Regions from separate parts of the Undibacterium sp. FW305-107 genome, predicted to be linked through region 1. Evidence: riboswitches for the same ligand, from Rfam matches in the RefSeq annotation. Region 1 holds a riboswitch; the other holds the start of a gene.
What was found. A riboswitch is a leader RNA that binds a small molecule or an ion and turns the genes downstream of it on or off. The one in region 1 is predicted to bind cobalamin.

Region 1 (9,548 bases):
AGTATTTACGAGGCGGTATAAGACTGCACCGGGGCCACCCAGCAAGATGAACCAGAACAAGGTGGCAAAGACAGCATCGCAGCCATTTTCGAGTACGGATTCGACACTGGCCTTGGCCAGATAAGCCTCGTCCGCTTCCTCTGTATCGCGACTGACGATATAGGAAGTGCGCTTTCTCGCTTCTGGCAAATCACCCACCTGTAAAGCAGTAGCGATGGCAGCGTTATGCTCATGCAGACTGCGCAAACCAAGGCAAAAATACAGCAATACGATGTGCAATATAGCAGCCAGCCAATCGTTGAAATATTGGGCCAACAGCAGTACCAGCACACTTAATGCAAGCAGTGGCAAAACCGCCAGACACCATGCCAAAGCACCGGTCCAGCGGCTGACTGCTGGCTTGTTCAATCGCCGCTCTATGGCATTAGCCAGACTACCAAAACCCACCAGAGGATGAAATTGACGCACTTCGCCCAGCGCCAGGTCCAGCAAAATACCCAGCAGCAGGCATAACACCATGACCAGGCCCTCTTGCATCAGCATGGCTGGCCTTTCAAATGCAGTGGCAAACCGGCAGCCACCCAGACTACATTGTTTGCGACGGCAGCTACTGCCTGGTTCAAGCGCCCTGCTTCATCGACAAACCAGCGCGAAACCGCACCCATGGGAACAATACCCATGCCCACTTCATTCGATACCAGGATAATTTGCCCCGGTGCTTGTACCAGTGCATCCAGCAAAGCCTGGCGTTGCAAGGCAAACTGTGGCGGCGGCGTGATGTGACCTATCTCAGGAAAATCTGCCTCTTCTGAAAACAGCAGATTCGATAACCACACCGTCAGGCAATCGACCAGGATGATATTGTCTGCCCGGCTATGCTCCATGATGGTCGCACCCAGCTCCAGGCTTTGTTCCAGCGTGCCCCAGTCTCTAGGGCGGCGTGCACGGTGATGGGCAATACGCTCCTGCATTTCCGTATCGCCTGCCCTGGCAGTTGCCAGGTAAAGCACCTGTTGTTTACCGTCACTGAGTCTGCTTGCCAGTTGTTCGGCAAACGCACTCTTGCCCGAACGCGCACCACCAAAAATCAGGCTGGTACAGTGTGCGGGTTTCATATCGCATCTCATGATGTTTCAACTGAGAACAATGCTGCCGTTGCCGCAGGATTGGAAGCAAAGTAGGCATGAAAATAAGAAGCGCACACATTGCCGAGCTTGTAAATAGCTTCACCCTGCTGCTGGGTGGAATGCTTGATGGTATGGCTATTGGCAGTCAATGTAGTTTCAAAACGCGAGTAATGAAAGGTGTGCCCGCGCAATTCACCCTGCGGTGTAGCCAGGGCTTGCGCACCCAGCGCTGCCAGCCGTTTTTGCATGATGACTTTACCTGGCAAGATACCCGCCATGGACCAGCTTTGTTCCTGTTGATCCACCAGGCCTTCGGTGATCGCCATCATGCCGCCGCACTCTGCCAATATAGGCATGCCTTGCGCATGGGCGGCGTGCAGCGATGTGAGCCAGTTGCTGGCCTGCGTCAGCGTCTCTGCATGCAATTCAGGGTAACCGCCAGGCAGATACAGGGCATCTGCTTGCGGCGGTATTGCTTCATCTGCCAAAGGTGAAAAGAAAACCAGCTCTGCACCCAGTCCTATCAGGCATTCAATATTGGCTGGATAGATAAAGGCAAATGCGGCATCACGCGCGATGGCGATGGTCTTGCCTGCCAGGTTGGTGGCTGATTGAGATACATGCTGAGAGATATGCAGTGATCGGTGGTCCTGCAATTCAAAACTGGTATCCGGCAAAGCATCCCAGGCTTGCATGTCTAGGTCCAGGCTGTAGGCCATGGTATCAAGTATGGCTTCAATGCTATCCACTTCTTGTGGTAAGACCAAGCCCAGATGGCGCTCTGGTAAGGCTTGCTCTTGACGGTGCAGGCTGCCCAGCAAGGGTATATCACGCATGGCCGCCGCCACCATGTTGGCATGCCCTTCAGAGGCGATGCGGTTGGCGATGACGCCAGCCAGATGCACAGGACCGAAATCACGCAGTCCCATGGCCAGTGCACCGACAGTCTGCGCCATGGCAGAGGCATCGAGTACCGCCACAACAGGCACGCCAAAGGCGCGCGCCAGGTCAGCCGATGAGGGATTGCCGTCATACAGGCCCATGACACCTTCGATGAGGATGACGTCAGCATCCAGCGCAGCGCGTGCCAGCATGCCTTCAGAATCTGCCTGCCCTACCATCCACAAATCCAGTGAATGCACGGCTGAGCCACAAGCGCGTTCCAGCATCATGGGGTCGATAAAGTCCGGTCCGGTTTTAAATACGCGTACTGTCTTGCCCAGCTTCACCAGCTTGCGTGCCAGTGCTGCGGTAGTCGTGGTCTTGCCCTGGCCTGATGCGATGGCCGAGATCAGTACAACCTTGGCGCTGGGCCTTACCATTCCACGCCCGCCTGTGCCACGATGCCTTCTTTGAAAGCATGTTTGATGACATTCATTTCTGTGACGGTATCGGCAATCGCAATAATCTCTGGCAAGGCACCGCGACCAGTGACGGCGACGTGCTGCATTTCCGGCCTGCCATCAAGATCATCAATGACCATCTGCAAATCGAGGTAATGGTATTTGAGGGCGATATTGAGTTCGTCCAGCACCACCAGGCCTATCGTCGGGTCATTCAGAAAGCGTTTTGCCTGCTCCCATGCTGCGGCGGCTTTTTCCATATCGCGTTCACGGTTTTGTGTGACCCAGGTATAGCCTTCGCCCATGGCATGGAATTCGACTTCATCCGGAAAGCGGCGCAAGAAAATTTCTTCGCCGGTGGACATCGCCCCTTTGATGAACTGGACGACACCTACCTTCATGCCATGTCCCATGGCACGCATGACCATACCAAAGGCGCTGGAACTTTTACCTTTCCCATTGCCGGTATGTACCAGCAAGACACCGGTCTTGCGCTGTGCCTTTTCTATCTTTTCATCCATCATCGCTTTTTTTCGCTGCATGCGGCGTTCATGACGGGTATTGATATTGTCAGTCTCTGTGTCCGGCTTTGGTGGCATTGAACTTGTCATGATGATTGTCTGTCTTTATTTTTCAGTTTTTCGGCAGGAATATGGTTTGCCCGCCATGTGTGAAGCGTTCTATCGGGTGTCCCAGACAGATACTGAGTTGGGAAGCACTGAATATGTCGTCAGCAGGCCCGGCTTGCCAGCCACCATCACCCATCAACAACAGGGCATGAGTGGCAATCCGGTAAGCCATGTTGAGGTCATGGCTGACCATGACGACAGCCTTGTTTTGTTGTGCATCTGCTTTACTGCACAAGCTGGCAAACAATTGCATGACGCTGACCTGGTGTCCAAGATCAAGTGCACTCGCTGGTTCATCCAGCAGCATCCACTTCGCATCCTGGGCCAGCAAAGCAGCAATCGCGACGCGCTGTCTTTCGCCACCAGACAGACTGCGCACATCACGCTCTGCCAGGTCAGCGACATCCATTTCACGCAGGGAAACCATGGCAAGATCCATGTCGTCATTGTTTTCCCAGTAATGTGCATCCTGGTAAGGATGACGGGCACTGAGCACAGTATCCAGTGCAGAATAGCCAAAGGCATCTACCCTGCCCTGCGGCAAGAAAGAACGCTGACGGGCCAGGGTTGTCAATGACCAGTCTTGCAGTGGTTTGTCACGCAGGTAAATCTGTCCACTTTCTATCGGGCGCAAACCGGCAAGCGTGCGTAGCAAGGTACTTTTGCCAGCACCATTGCGGCCTATGATGCACCAGCATTCACCTGGCTGTATTTGCCAGTTGAGTTCACGCACCAGCACGCGCTTGCCTACCGATAAATTCAGGTTGCGGATATCCATCAACGCCTCCGCAACTGATGCAATTGCAGCAGGAACATCGGCACACCTACCAGTGCAGTAATGACGCCAACCGGCAACTGCTGTGGTGCGACCACGGTACGGGCCACTGTATCTGCCAACACCAGGAAACAGCCGCCAGCCAGGGTCGCAGCAGGTGCCAGCAAGCGGTGATCCGGCCCCCAGGCAAAGCGGCAGATATGCGGCATGATGAGACCGACAAAACCTATACTGCCTGCATTACTGACTGCGCTGGCGGTCAGCAAGGCAGAACATAAAAACAGTAGTTGCCGCAGACGGCCAATATTGACACCCAGAGTACTGGCATTATCGGCATACATGGCTGCGACATTAATCGAACGCGCATTGCGCATGACGAACAGCAAGATGGCACCGAGTATCAACCAGGGCAGATAGCGTGACTGGGTATTCGAGAGATCACCTATCATCCAGAACACCATTCCGCGCAAACGGCTATCTGGCGCAACCGACAGCATAAGAGTGATGATGGCACCACAACCAGTAGCAACGATGACGCCGGTCAGTAACAGGATAGGCGCGCTGCCATCGGTACTACCCGCACCGCGCAGGTCGCGGTAAGCCAGGCCAAATAACAAGAGCGCAACGGTAATCGCACCGGCAAAAGCAGCCACATCTACCAGCCAGAATGCACCGAAAAACAAGATGGTCGCCAGCGCACCAACAGATGCGCCACCAGATATGCCCAACACATAAGGGTCAGCCAGCGGGTTGCGCAATAGCGCCTGCATCATGACGCCAGCAAGCGCCAGCGTGGCACCTGTAACAAACCCGGTCAGCGCACGACCCAGGCGCAAATCCAGCAAGCTGCCGGGCAAGGTGGTTGGCGGGCCGCGTAATAATTCCAGCAAGGCCTGCCAAAGCTCGGCAAAACTCAGGGATACTGAGCCGCAGGCGCAGGCAATCAATACACTGCCTAAAGCAGCAGCCAATAAAATCGGGAGAACCAGGCCAGCACGTTGAGCGACCGCCATCCTGGGGGATTGCTTGCGCTGTCGTGCAGAAAAAAAAGACGCCATCATCGGTCTGGTCCAAAGGTAAAACAGGTTTTGATGCTCAGCGCCATGGAAAATGCCATGGCCTGCACATCATGCAATCAGCTTGCGATGTGATGAGTTATCCAGCAATGCTCATCATATCGCTGTCAAGCTTACTTAAAGCCGTAGTTCACGCCAACAAATACATTGGAACCGGCGGTAGAATAATTTCTTGCCAGTTCATAGTCCTTGTTCAAGGCATTATTCCAACGTGCCAGCACAGTCGTATTTTTTGCTACTTCGTATGTCGCATACAAATTCAGCAAATTATAAGAACCCAATACTCTCGTATTGTTGGCATCATCAAAGCGGTCACCAGAGTAGATAGTTTCTACGCCAATTCTTGCATTCGAAAAGGCATATTCTGCCGCCAAAGTGCCATGCTGTTTAGCGCGGCGAGCCAGGCGTTTACCTGTCGTATCATCTTTAGGATCCTGAATATCGATGGAAGCACGCAGTGTCAGGTCAGCAAAACGAGTTGTACCGCCCACTGTCAAACCAGACAAAGTTGCCTTATTGACGTTATAGGCACAGCCGAATTGATGAGTCGCTTTTTCTATAGGGCAGACATTGGTACTGACCAGCAAATCCGTTGCCTTGTTTTGGTAATACACCGCGCTCAACTGTGTATCGCCCTGCTCAAAATACACGCCGATTTCTGCATTCTTTGCTTTTTCTGGCTTGTTGCTCGCGACGCCATAACCTGGGTAATACAACTCATTGAAAGTCGGCGCACGGAAGCTGGTGCCGTAGCTGGCATTGACACGCAGGGCGTCAGTGAAGCGGTAACCATATGCTACGCTGCCTGTGGTATTGGAGCCATATTGTGAACTGCGGTCATTGCGAATGCTGGCGCTGGCCAGATGGGCATCTTGCTTGAATACATAAGATGCTGCGAAAGAATTCGTCGTGCGCTTGCCGTTGACAGCCAAAGTGGTGGTTTCAACGTTTTCGTCACGTGTTTCAGCGATCAGTTGCAATACGTCTTTACCGATACGGATATCATTCTGGAAGCTCAGGCTGTCCTGGCGAGTATCAATCTGGCTCTTGCCGTAGGATGCGTCGGTATATCCCTTGTCAGCAGTTTTTGCATATTGCAGGGAAGCGGACCAGTAATCAGTGAACTTGCCACGGCCAAAAACGGCGATGGTTTTCAAGGTCGAGATATTACGGTCATCTTGTGCCGTGCCTGCATCAAACTGTGCATTATTGCGGCTATGTAAAACACTGGCCCCCAGTTCATAGCCTTTGCTGATTTCCCACACCAGGCGACCATTGAAGCTATCCATCTTGTAACCGTCTTTATCCGGGTTATAAGTGAATGTGCCTGCGCCCGGTTTGCTGGCAGAAAAGCCATCGCTCTCTTCGTGCGCAGCATTCAGACTAAGGCTAAGGTTACTGGCAACAGAGCCAGTAATACCTGCCTGCAACTTACGAGTGCCGTAGCTACCCAAACCAGCCGACACGGTAGGAGAGAGAACACCAGTACCCTTTTTAGTGAATATCTGTATTACACCACCCATGGCATCTGCGCCATACAGACTGGACAGCGGGCCATACACGACTTCAATACGGTCTATCTGTGACAATGGGATGGAAGACCAGGTAGCGCCACCGGTAGTGGACGAGCCTATGCGTACGCCATCAATCAACACTACGTTTTGCGCATTATTACCACCACGCATGAAGACGGAAGCTGTCGTGCCAGGACCACCGTTGCGGGCGATTTCTATGCCGCGCTGTTGCTGCAGCAGATCAACGATAGAAGCAGCACCAGATTTGGCGATGTCTTCTGCCGTGATGACGACGTTGTCAGCCAGTACGTCTTTGGCAGCTTGTGTCTGGCGGCCCGCAGTAATGATCACGCTGGAAGCAGTACCTACAGCAGCGGTTTGTGCAAAAGCAATAGTGGATGGGAATGCAGCGGCAATAGCCAGGCTGAGGGCGAGCGGTTTGAATACAGATGTCATGATAATTCAGAAAAAAATGGAGCAAGTGGCCGACGTCCCCGCAGGCTACTTTGAACAAAGCAATAAGGACACTGACGTCAGCTACAGGGCCATACAGGCAGCCTGCACTGTCAGGATTTCGCACCCCACCATACCAGGCAATGAATGCGTTTCTGTTTCACGAAACTTCCCCGTCCGTATTGCTTCACTTATTCTGGCCGGTATCCGGGCTGACAAGTATCACCATCTGACCTTCCCATGCACATAGCACAGTGGTATTGGAAAATGGCTGGCTGCGTGTGAACGACATAAGTCTTCTAAATTCGCAGCAACTTGTACACCGTTGCGGGGGCAGCACACTTTTGCAATAGCTTAGTGTTTCCCGTTTAACCGCGGATATGAATATACCCGCGAGCACCAAAACCCCGCCATTCTATAGACAGATGGGGGTAGCCGCAAGTTTGGAAGGTTTAAAAGCTGACGCAGCTCAGTTTATTAACTTATTGAAAACAAAGCAGATTTATGTCAATAAGGGCCCCGATTCAGCTCAGATGGGCAGTCTTGGAAATCCAGGCAGTCACCAGTTCAGTGTGCAATTGCGACATTTCTGAGAGTTGTATGCCTACATGATAGACCTCTCCACTGAGGATGGCATGCCTGACAGTACCTTTGCAACTGACCTTATAAATCTGGGATTCCTGAAAGATGCCAGGAATTTCTATCAGCATGGGATAACTACGTTGCGGAATCAGGTTTTCGGTTGTGTGTATGAGTACACCCTCGGCCGAGATGTTGACCAGTTTGGCAAGAACCAATTTACCGTCAGGCAATTTGACACCTGCACGCCAGGTCACGGTAATACGCGGGGATCTCCTGAGTTCTATCATTCGATGACCATGGGAAACATGGTTTTCTTGTCAGTCTTGCGTAAATACTATCTGTATTAAGTGTGAAATACCAGCACTTCCTTATATTCACCAAAGGCAAGGCTGAGGTTTTGTGCACATACCACGTTTGCCAACTCTTCAGCCACCATAGTGTCCTGCCAGGCCAGCAACATGCGCATGACGCCCGCATGGGTAACGACGATGGCTTCCGGCAAGCCAGATGCGCGCTTATCATCCAACCAGCTTATGACGCGTTGCGCCAGGTCTATGGCAGACTCTTTACCACCGGGCTGATAGCTGGCAGGGTCTGCTGCCCAGGCATCGATTTCATGTCTTGGAATGGTATCCCAGGCTTGCATTTCCCATGCACCGAAATTGAGTTCTTTCAAGCGATCATCAAACTGGGGCTGGGCGTGCAATAGTTTGGCCAGACGTGTGCAACGCTGCAAAGGACTGGAAAATACCGGTAAACCTGGCTGCAACTGACTGCATGCCTTTCGCACCAGTGCAGCACAGTCCGCTTCGTTGACATCGACATCTGTTTGCCCATAGCACAGACCTTCTGCTATCCGCGGTTTGGTGTGCCGGAGTAAATGCAGGCGCATATCAGTTCACCTGAAAAGCCAGCAAACCAAGGTAGATAGCCACTTCTGCCACTTGCTGGGTTGCCCCCAGACAATCACCGGTGAAGCCGCCTATCCTGCGCTGGAACAGCCGCGCCATGCGCCAGGTCAGCAATAACATCAGGCACAGCGACAATAACAGCGAATGCAATGGGAAGGGAAAGAAGTACATTAGTGCTGCACCCGGCAAAAGCACAGTCAGGCAGGCGACGAGAAATTCACCGGAATGCATTTCCTGCGCCAGAGGCTTGGCTTTGCCTTCATGTCGCGCATACGACATAAGCCAGATCAGGCTGCATGAAGCCAGCCTCGACAAGGGATGTGCGAGCAGCAAGGCAGGTACAGCTATCGAAACAGGCAAGCTGATGAGTAAAGCCAGCTTCAGGACGAGCATCAGTAAAATACCAATGGCACCATAGGCACCAACGCGTGAATCCTTCATGATTTCCAGCACGCGCTCTGGCGTCATGCCACCGCCAAAACCATCACAGACGTCGGCAAAACCGTCTTCATGAAAAGCGCCTGTCAACAAGATGCCTGCAATAGTAGATAGCACCACCGCCACCGCATGTGGCCACAATTGTGCAGCGGCTGCATAGACACTTGCACACACTGCCCCCACAATCCAGCCTGTTGCCGGGAAATAGCGTGAAGACTGCCGCAACCAGTCAGGCTCAAACCCTACCCAGTCGGGTACAGGAATACGGGTAAAAAACTGCAGGGCAATGAAGAATAAGCGTAGTTGATGCAAGCCAGCTCCCGCAGTGTTGGTGATTTTTTAGTCGCTACTTTTTTCGCTAACCTGTGCTGACGCAAAAGTCGCCATCTGGTTCAGGAAGTTGACCGCAGCCTGCACCATAGGATACACCAGCGCTGCCCCCGTACCCTCGCCCAGACGCAAGTCCAGTTGCAGCACAGGTTTGACCTCCAGGGCCTGCAACATGCGGGCATGGCCACTTTCATCCGACTGATGTGAAAACACACAGTAATCGAGTATGGCTGGCTGCATCCTGGCAGCGACGAGCAAGGCACTGCTGACGATGAAACCATCTATCAGCAAGACCATGCGGCGCTCTGCCGCTGCAAGCATGGCGCCGACCATGGTGGCAATTTCAAAACCACCAAAGGTAGCCAGCACA
Region 2 (9,548 bases), on a different contig from region 1:
TGCTGAGTGTCCGATTTCAATTTATATGGAAAAATCGGTGATGACTTTACCGTTTGTGCGCATTGGAGATGCGGAATGGAAACTGAACGACACTTTGGATTTGCAACGCCGAAGTTGGTTGCTTGACAGTCCGCCATACGATCAATTAGTACACAATATTCTACTTGGACTTTCTGGCCTAGGTGTTAAACGCGAGCAATCGACGGAAAAGCCAGGTTACTACCGCGCAGTAGTTACGCTTCATGTTGACGCAGCAGCGCTAGATCAGTTTCATAGCTCAGCAAGTGGTTATCGTGCCCAATACTACGAGAATCCTGCTGTTGGAAGCAAAGCAAATCGATTTGCCTTAGATATCCTTTTGCCGCGAGTAAGACAATTGGCTGCTGACCGCAACAAACGAACTTGCCCCGCGTCATGGGTGGCGCAGTCTCTTCAAGACAGTGATGCCAAACTCTGGATACACCAAGGGCTGTGGCTCCGTCAAGCACGCAAATCAGACATGAATCTACTGATTCCCCGTTGGCTGATTGCCAGTCAACAAGACCAGGATAAAGAGCGTCGAAAACTGGCCAAGTGGTCAATGCTCATGCCTGCCAATGAGACTCGACTTGAATTAATGGGGGGCTTTTTGTCGCTTGAAGGTATTGCACTTGGAACACTCAAGCCTGATCGCGGAAATAAAATTAATGAACTTGGGTTCACCTGAATCCAATGTGTTCAAGGCGAGCCCCAAAACACGAGCCATTACACGTAGGGGGTGCCACACACCTACATGGTTCACCTTCGCAACGAATGTTTCCCACTCTGTGCATCAGGCGCCACCGCATGACTGACGTTTTTTCGCAAGAGTTGCCATACAATGATGCAGCCTACCACTGAGTTCTTGCTACTAAACAACAATCGACTTTAAGCCCCTCCTCCTTCTTGAATTTTTTTCACCAATTAACGTTTACGTTAACGTCAATTCTTGTGCTATTCTAAAAATAACAGGTGCACATCCCAATCTCTTGGGCTGTGTTAAACGGGAAAGTGGTCGTCCTGATCGCTGTCACTGCCAAGTGACGGTAGCTATCAAGACCTAAAAACGTATTTACGCTCGCGCTTAAGATAGTAAATATGTTTCAAGCCCCTGCTGCCTCCGCAACGGTAGGCAAGTGCGGTTACATCATCCACGCCACTGGTCATGCATGACTGGGAAGGCGATGTAACAAGACTTGCAAGCCCGGATACCGGCCTGTTGATCGCTGAGAAAAACATTGCGGAAGGCGGTGTTTGGGATATTGCATGGCACGCCTGATGGCGGGCGGGTGCTTGTCTTCAACATTGCTCTTACTGTTTTTCCCAAGGTCTGGTCACGTACGGAAGGTGCGTGGCGAGTGTGCGTCCACACGGCGCATGCTCATGGTCAGGATCGTTGCTGCGGCAGGTTTCTGCTTGCAGTAGTCATCCTGTTTTCAGGCATCAGTGCGGCTGTTGTTGCGGGTCAAACCCGCCGTCTGTCCGTGCGCAATCAGGAAGGTTCAGGAAAATATCATGGCTATTCTTACCCAGGCTCCCAACGTCAAGCTGCTCATCAACGGCGAATTGATAGACTCCAAATCCACGCAATGGCGCAATGTGATCAACCCGGCCACGCAACAGGTGCTGGCCCATGTTCCCTTCGCCACGCCAGAAGAGATGCAGGCCGCGGTCGATGCTGCCAAGGCTGCTTTCAAGACCTGGCGCAAGACAGCGATAGGCACACGCGCCCGTATCTTTTTGAAATACCAGCAACTGATACGTGAAAACATGGCCGAGCTGGCTGCATTGCTGACAGCCGAACAGGGCAAGACACTGGCAGATGCTGAAGGCGATATCTTCCGCGGCCTGGAAGTAGTCGAGCATGCCGCCAATATCGGCAACCTGCAAATGGGCGAAATCGCCAACAACGTTGCCAGCGGTGTCGATACCTATACCCTGAACCAGCCGCTGGGCGTCTGCGCTGGCATCACGCCTTTCAACTTCCCGGCCATGATCCCGCTGTGGATGTTCCCTATGGCGATTGCCTGCGGCAATACCTTCATCCTGAAACCGTCCGAGCAAGACCCCATGGTCACCATGCGCCTGGCTGAACTTGCCATGCAGGCTGGCGTGCCGCCTGGCGTGCTGAATGTGGTGCATGGTGGTGAAGACATCGTCAATGCGATTTGCGATCACCCTGATATCAAGGCCGTGTCCTTCGTAGGCTCCACCCGCGTAGGCACGCATGTCTATAACCGCGCGACGCTGGCGGGCAAGCGTGCGCAGTGCATGATGGGTGCCAAGAACCACGCCATCGTCCTGCCAGATGCAAATAAAGAACAAACCTTGAACAACCTCGCCGGTGCTGCCTTTGGTGCGGCTGGCCAGCGTTGCATGGCATTGTCCGTGGTGATACTGGTTGGTGAAGCCAACCAGTGGGTGCCAGACTTGCTGGACCGCGCACGCAGCCTCAAGATCAATGCCGGTGCTGAAGCCAATACCGACATAGGCCCGGTCATTTCATGCACCGCCAAAGAGCGTGTAGAAAGCCTGATCGCCCAGGGTATTGCTGAAGGTGCGACGCTGCTGCTGGATGGCCGCGCACCGCAAGTGCCAGGCTATGAGCATGGCAACTTCGTCGGCCCTACAGTCTTCACTGGCGTCAAGCCCGGCATGCGTGTGTATGAAGAAGAAATCTTTGGCCCCGTGCTGTGCATCATGCAGGCCGATACTTTGGCTGATGCTATCGCCATCATCAATGCCAATCCTAACGGCAATGGCACCGCACTGTTCACCCAGTCTGGCGCTGCGGCTCGTACCTTTGAAGAAGATATCGACGTAGGCCAGATCGGTATCAATGTGCCTATCCCTGTGCCTGTGCCGCTGTTCTCATTTACTGGCTCACGTGCATCCAAGCTCGGTGATCTGGGGCCTTATGGCAAGCAGGTCATACAGTTCTACACCCAGACCAAGACCATCACGGCACGCTGGTTTGATGACAGTGTCAGTGCTGGCAAGGTGAATACCACCATCTCGCTCAAGTAAGCGGAGGCCATCATGGACTTCGAATTGAACGAAGACCAGCGCGCCTACCAGCAATCTGCCCGCAGCTTCGCCGCCCATGAAATGACGGCGCAAGCTGCGCATTGGGATGCCACTTCCCACTTCCCGCTGGACGTCATCGCCCATGCCGGGGAGCTGGGATTTTGCGGGCTGTATGTGCCAGAAGAACTGGGCGGGCTGGGGCTGACGCGGCTGGATGCAGCCATCATTTTTGAAGAGCTGGCACGCGCCTGCCCTTCGACCACGGCTTATATCACGATACACAATATGGCGAGCTGGATGATCGCCAACTGGGGCACGCCAGAAGTGCAGCAGGAATGGGTGCCCAGGCTGGCCGCAGGCAAGAAACTGGCTTCATATTGCCTGACCGAAGCTGGCTCAGGCTCTGACGCGGCCTCACTGCGCACCAGCGCCCGTCTCGATGGCGACAGCTATATCCTCGATGGCAGCAAGGCCTTTATCTCGGGCGCAGGTGCTACCAATATGCTGGTCGTCATGGCGCGCACAGGTGGCGATGGTGCTGGCGGTATCTCGGCCTTTGCGGTTCCGGCAGATTTGCCCGGCATCAGCTATGGCAAGAAAGAAGACAAGATGGGCTGGAACAGCCAGCCCACCCGTACCGTGAATTTTGACCAGGTAAGCATACCGCGCAGCCACTTGCTGGGTGAAGAAGGCGAAGGCTTTCGCATTGCCATGCGTGGTCTGGATGGTGGCCGCATCAATATCGCCACCTGCTCTATCGGTGCGGCGCAATCGGCACTCAACAGCGCGCAAGCCTATATGAATGAGCGCATGCAGTTCCAGAAAAAACTGTCTGATTTCCAGGTGTTGCAATTCAAGCTGGCCGACATGCAAACCGAGCTGGTGGCTGCCCGCCAGATGGTACGTCTTGCCGCCAGCAAGCTCGACAGCAAGGCTGACAATGCCTCAGTGTATTGCGCCATGGCCAAGCGCCTGGCGACCGACACCGGCTTTGCCGTCTGCAATGAAGCCCTGCAAATCCACGGCGGTTACGGCTATATACGCGAATACCCGCTGGAGCGTTTCCTGCGTGATGTCAGGGTGCACCAGATACTCGAAGGCACGAATGAAATCATGCGCGTCATCGTTGCCCGTCACATGCTAAACCAACCTGCAAGCGAGGAATTTTTATGAGCAAGTATAGTAATTACACCAATCTGCAATGCGAAATCATCGGCCACACTGCCCTGGTGACCCTGGCCAATCCGCCCGCCAATACCTGGACTGCTGCGGGTTTGCAGGCATTGACGCAACTCGTCAATGACCTCAATGCCGATGCAGATATCTATAGCCTCGTCATCACAGGCTCAGGCCAGAAATTCTTTTCTGCCGGGGCAGACCTGAAGCTGTTTGCCGATGGCGACAAGGCCGTGGCACTGGACATGGCACGCCGCTTTGGTGAAGCATTTGAAACCCTGAGCCGCTTCCGCGGTGTTTCCATCGCTGCCATCAATGGCTATGCCATGGGTGGAGGCCTGGAATGCGCATTGGCCTGCGATTTGCGCATTGCCGAAACCCAGGCGCAGATGGCCTTGCCAGAAGCTGCAGTCGGCTTGCTGCCCTGCGCTGGCGGCACGCAAAATCTTGCCTGGCTGGTCGGTGAAGGCTGGGCCAAGCGTCTGATACTGTGCGGCGAACGTATCGATGCTGCCACTGCCCTGCGCATAGGCCTGGTAGAAGAAGTCGTCGCCACTGGCGGCGCACTCGAACACGCAATGGCGCTGGCCAAACAGGTAGGCAAGCAAAGCCCCAGCAGCGTCAAGGCATGCAAACAACTGATACAGGGCGCACGCCAGCAACCGATGAACACTGTGTTGCCACAAGAACGCGAAGCCTTCCTGGCTCTGTTTGATACCGCCGATCAAAAAGAAGGCGTCACTGCCTTTTTGGAAAAACGTCCGCCAGTATGGAGGAATGCATGAGCGACGCCCCTGTCCTGTTCCACACCCTGCCTGCCGCCAATGGCATGCAGTTGGGCGTAGCCACCCTGAATGCAGAAAAAACCCTGAATGCCCTGTCCAAAGAGATGGTGCAATTACTGGGCAAGCAATTGCAAGCCTGGGACGAAGACGGCAGCATCGCCATGGTGGTCTTGCAAGCCGCTGGAGAAAAAGCTTTTTGCGCAGGCGGCGACTTGCAAAACCTGTATGCCAGCATGCGCGAACATCATGCATCCGACAAAAAAGACGACTTGCTGGGCAATTCCTATGCCCTGGATTTTTTTGAACAGGAATACCGCCTCGACTATCAAATTCATACTTACCGCAAACCCATATTATGCTGGGGCCACGGCATCGTCATGGGTGGTGGCATAGGCTTGATGGCTGGTGCCAGCCACCGCGTCGTCACAGAAAAATCCCGTCTCGCCATGCCTGAGATTGCGATTGGCCTGTTCCCCGATGTAGGCGGCACCTGGTTCCTGAACCGCATGCCGGGCAAACTGGGTTTGTTCCTGGCACTGACGGGTGCGAACATCAATGCCAGCGATGCCGTATTTGTGAAGCTGGCAGACCTGCAATTGCCACACGAAAGCAAGGCAGAACTACTGGCCCGCCTGCAAGCCTGCGAATGGAGCAGGCAGGCAGACAACAATAACCTGAGCAACCACCTGCGCCTGAGCCATATCCTGCATGAGCAGCAACGCAATGCCAACGTGGCCAGCAACGCCGGGTCTTTGCGCCAGCATTTTGACCTCATCAATCAACTGTGCAGTGCTGCTGACCTGAGCACCATCATCAGCAATATCTGCCAGCTTGATATGAGCGTAGTAAACGACGATGTGTGGCTGCAAAAAGCCGTCACCAGTCTGCAAAAAGGCAGCCCGACCTCTGCCTGGCTGGCGCACGCCTTGCAAGAAAGAGGCAAGCATTTGTCGCTGGCAGAGATCTTCCGCATGGAACTGGTGGCAGCACTCGCCTGCGCGCAGGGTCATGATTTTGCGGAAGGGATACGGGCATTGATTGTGGACAAGGATCAGAAACCGCAGTGGTTGCCTGATAGCTTGAATGCATTGCAGCCGCAAGATGGTGAGCGATATTTTGCGCGCCTTTGGGACGCAGAGCAGCATCCTTTAAGGGATTTGGGTGTGATTGAAAATACTCAAAAAAGAGCTGCGTAAGTATCAAGCCGAGGTCCGTAGGTTGGGCCGGGCCTCGCTAGGCTACGCTTCATCAGCCCAACACTCAGCCTTGCAATAACGTACGTCGCTTTTCAACCGCCCAGTGTTGGGCTGATAAACCGTAGCCCAACCTACAAACCCGGCCCAACCTACGCGCCACGCAATATAAAGAACAGACTAAAACTAGGAGATAAACCATGTCAAACCCATCCAAAATCGCCTTCATCGGCCTCGGCAACATGGGCGCACCCATGGCACTTAACCTGCTCAAGGCAGGCTACCCACTCACCGTCTTCGACCTCTCCCCTGTCGCCCTGAAAACGCTGGCAGATGCCGGCGCACTGGCCGCAGGCAACGCAAAGCAAGCCATAGAAGGCGCAGACATTGTCATCAGCATGCTGCCAGCCAGCCGCCATGTAGAAAGCCTCTACCTCGGCGATGACGGCATACTCGCCCACATCGTCAATGGCGCACTGGTCATAGACTGCAGCACCATCGCCCCGCAATCTGCCAAGAAAGTCGCACAGGCCGCAGCCTCACGCGGGCTGGCAATGGTCGATGCTCCAGTCTCAGGTGGCACAGCAGGCGCAGCGGCAGGCACACTGACCTTCATCGTTGGCGGCAGTACAGACGATCTCGAACGCGCCCGCCCCGTGCTGAACGCCATGGGCAAGAATATCTTTCACGCTGGTGAACACGGTGCCGGGCAAACCGCCAAAATCTGCAATAACATGCTGCTCGGCATACTGATGGCAGGCACGGCTGAAGCACTGGCGCTGGGCGTAGCGAACGGGCTTGATCCCAAAGTCCTGTCCGACATCATGAGCAAAAGCTCAGGCCGCAACTGGGCGCTGGAACTATATAACCCATACCCCGGCGTCATGGAAAACGCCCCCGCATCACGCGGCTACACCGGTGGCTTTGGAGTAGACCTGATGCTCAAGGATCTTGGCCTGGCAACCGAGGCAGCACTAGGTACCAATTCCAGCATCCCGCTGGGTGAAGCGGTACGCAACCTGTATGGCATCCATAGCAAAGCCGGTTCGGGTGGCAAGGATTTTTCCAGCATACTTGAGTTGTTGAAGAACAAAGAGTAAAAAAAGTGATGGGGACGGGTTTCATCAGCAAGACGAACGCATGAATATTCAAGCGAAACCTGTCCCCTCGCCGGTACAAAACCCGATACAGCATTCACTCCAGTTGCAAGACCTTGAAATTATTCCGCCCTGCCTTCTTGGCAAGGTACAGGGCTTCATCCGCTTTCTTCAACATCTCGCCAGCGTTGGAGTTATGTTCTGACGAAATCGCCACACCTATGCTGGTGGTCACCATCAGGGGTTTGCCTTCTATATCAAAAGGCGTGGTCATGGCTTGCACGATCTTGCTCGCGACCATGTCAGCTTCGCTGTGCATGTTCAGGCCTTCCAGCACGATGACGAATTCATCACCCGCCAGGCGGCCTGCAAGGTCGGTCTGACGTATGCAATGTTTGAGACGGCTGGCAAATTCCTGCAAGACCAGGTCACCGGCATGGTGACCGAGGCTGTCGTTGATACTCTTGAACTTGTCAACATCCAGGAACATCATCGCCATCAAGCGGCCCGTGCGTTGTGAACGGGCGCTGGCCTGTTCCATTCTTTCATTGATCTGGTTGCGGTTGGGCAGACCGGTCAGGGTGTCAAACCTTGCCAGGGCCAGCAATTGTCTTTCCACTGCCTTGGCGTCACTGATATCGTTGACCAGGGTGTTGACCCCTACCACTTTGCCACTGTCATCATATTGCGGGACATAGGTGGCATGGTAATGGCCAGTCTTGCCAGCCACGGTGATCTCGGTTTCAAATTCTGTTTTTTCACCAGCCATCGCCAGTTTGTAATGAACGTGATGTTCCTGCTGCATGGCACCGGACAAGAGCGATAAAACCGGCTGGCAGCGTATCTCTGACAAGGGCAGATCGAACCAGGTTTCATAAGGCCGGTTCACAAATTGATAGCGATTCTCGCTGTCAATAAGACTGACAAAGGCCGGGATGTTGTCGGCAATGGTGCGTAGCAAACCTTCGCTGGCTGCCAGTTTCAACTCTGCTTCCTTGCGTGCCGTGATATCGATGACCATGGAATAATAACCCAGGGTCGCACCTTCGGCATTGATATCGGGTACATACTCATACTGCAAAAATCGCTTGATATCACGCTCGGGTGCATAGCGCTCAAAGGATACTTTTTCACCGTGCAGGGCCCGCTCCATGTTGCCCTTCAATTCCAGGTAGGATTGTTCGCCAAATACCTCGGCAACAGTTTTCCCTAACAGATGGGCAGGATCAAGACCGGGGATCAAACCATAATTACGGTTACAGAATTGATAGCGCTCATTGGCATCGACATAGGCTATCATCGCGGGTACATTGTCGGTAATGGTACGCACACGTTTTTCACTGCGCATCAAATCATCTTGCACGCGCTTGAATTCGGTAACGTCTTCCACCAGCACAAAAAAACCATCGACCTGCCCGGATTTGTTAAAGTCCGGTACATAAGTCACCCTGTCCCATTCCCAGTAACCATAGCGCTCTGCGCGCCGCTCAAAACATGTCCATTCACCATTCAGTACCTGGGTCACATAAGGCTTGGTGTGGCGATAAAACTCAGGTGTAGAAATTTCCTTGATGGTTTTTCCTATGGTCTGCTGCGCTGTCAGGCCAAACAAATGTTCTATACGCTTATTGACGAAGGTATATTTTTCCTGGTAATCGACATAGGCAATAAAGGCCGACATATTGTCAGCGATAAGACGCAGTTTCTTTTCACTGGCGCTCAGGGCTGCCTCAGCATCCCTGCGCTTGATCATGGCATCATCAAATGCCTTAGCCAGGTCGCCAATCTCGTCCTTGGGATATCTTTTATTTGCTTGCGCCACCAGCATATTGGCGTCTGCATTATTGACCTTGTCACGCAATTTTTGCAGCGGTGCGAGTTGCCAGTACATGAACCACCAAACCAGTAACAGCAAGATCAGCAGCAAGGCCAGACCGAGCATGGCTGCTTCCCTTCTGACTTTTGCGACGACGCTGAATGCTTCATTGGTGGGATACACACCGGCAATCAGCCAATCAACCGATTTCAGGCGGCGGTAGCATAATATGGCTTCGTCTTCAGTATTGTCATTAGTGGTCAGATTACCTTCCAATCCGGCAAAGGCACTTGCAGGTATCTGACTTTTGTCTGGCAAGTCACGGCTGCTTTTCAATATGCGTCTGTGATCAGGATGCGTGACAAATGTCCCTTCGGTAGTCAGGACGTAGAAATAACCCTGATCACCAATTTTGGCCGTCGCCAGATCAGCCAGA

Region 2: another riboswitch for cobalamin. It lies ahead of AC3WQT_RS24310 (CoA-acylating methylmalonate-semialdehyde dehydrogenase); the one in region 1 lies ahead of AC3WQT_RS26725 (TonB-dependent receptor domain-containing protein).

The regions. Positions count from the first base shown of each region.
Region 1 covers NZ_JBYTAV010000016.1:64,940-74,487, reverse strand. The annotation lists gene cbiB (adenosylcobinamide-phosphate synthase CbiB) at 1-543, opposite strand, end outside; gene cobU (bifunctional adenosylcobinamide kinase/adenosylcobinamide-phosphate guanylyltransferase) at 537-1,115, opposite strand; gene AC3WQT_RS26745 (cobyrinic acid a,c-diamide synthase CobB) at 1,124-2,449, opposite strand; gene cobO (cob(I)yrinic acid a,c-diamide adenosyltransferase) at 2,443-3,081, opposite strand; gene AC3WQT_RS26735 (ABC transporter ATP-binding protein) at 3,104-3,877, opposite strand; gene AC3WQT_RS26730 (FecCD family ABC transporter permease) at 3,877-4,932, opposite strand; gene AC3WQT_RS26725 (TonB-dependent receptor domain-containing protein) at 5,064-6,920, opposite strand; cobalamin riboswitch at 7,099-7,336, opposite strand; gene AC3WQT_RS26720 (PilZ domain-containing protein) at 7,442-7,786, opposite strand; gene AC3WQT_RS26715 (histidine phosphatase family protein) at 7,843-8,391, opposite strand; gene AC3WQT_RS26710 (adenosylcobinamide-GDP ribazoletransferase) at 8,393-9,160, opposite strand; gene cobT (nicotinate-nucleotide--dimethylbenzimidazole phosphoribosyltransferase) at 9,188-9,548, opposite strand, start outside.
Region 2 covers NZ_JBYTAV010000012.1:91,643-101,190, reverse strand. The annotation lists gene AC3WQT_RS24315 (hypothetical protein) at 1-706, shown strand, start outside; cobalamin riboswitch at 972-1,252, shown strand; gene AC3WQT_RS24310 (CoA-acylating methylmalonate-semialdehyde dehydrogenase) at 1,534-3,045, shown strand; gene AC3WQT_RS24305 (acyl-CoA dehydrogenase family protein) at 3,058-4,218, shown strand; gene AC3WQT_RS24300 (enoyl-CoA hydratase) at 4,215-5,006, shown strand; gene AC3WQT_RS24295 (enoyl-CoA hydratase/isomerase family protein) at 5,003-6,202, shown strand; gene mmsB (3-hydroxyisobutyrate dehydrogenase) at 6,400-7,299, shown strand; gene AC3WQT_RS24285 (sensor domain-containing diguanylate cyclase) at 7,394-9,548, opposite strand, start outside.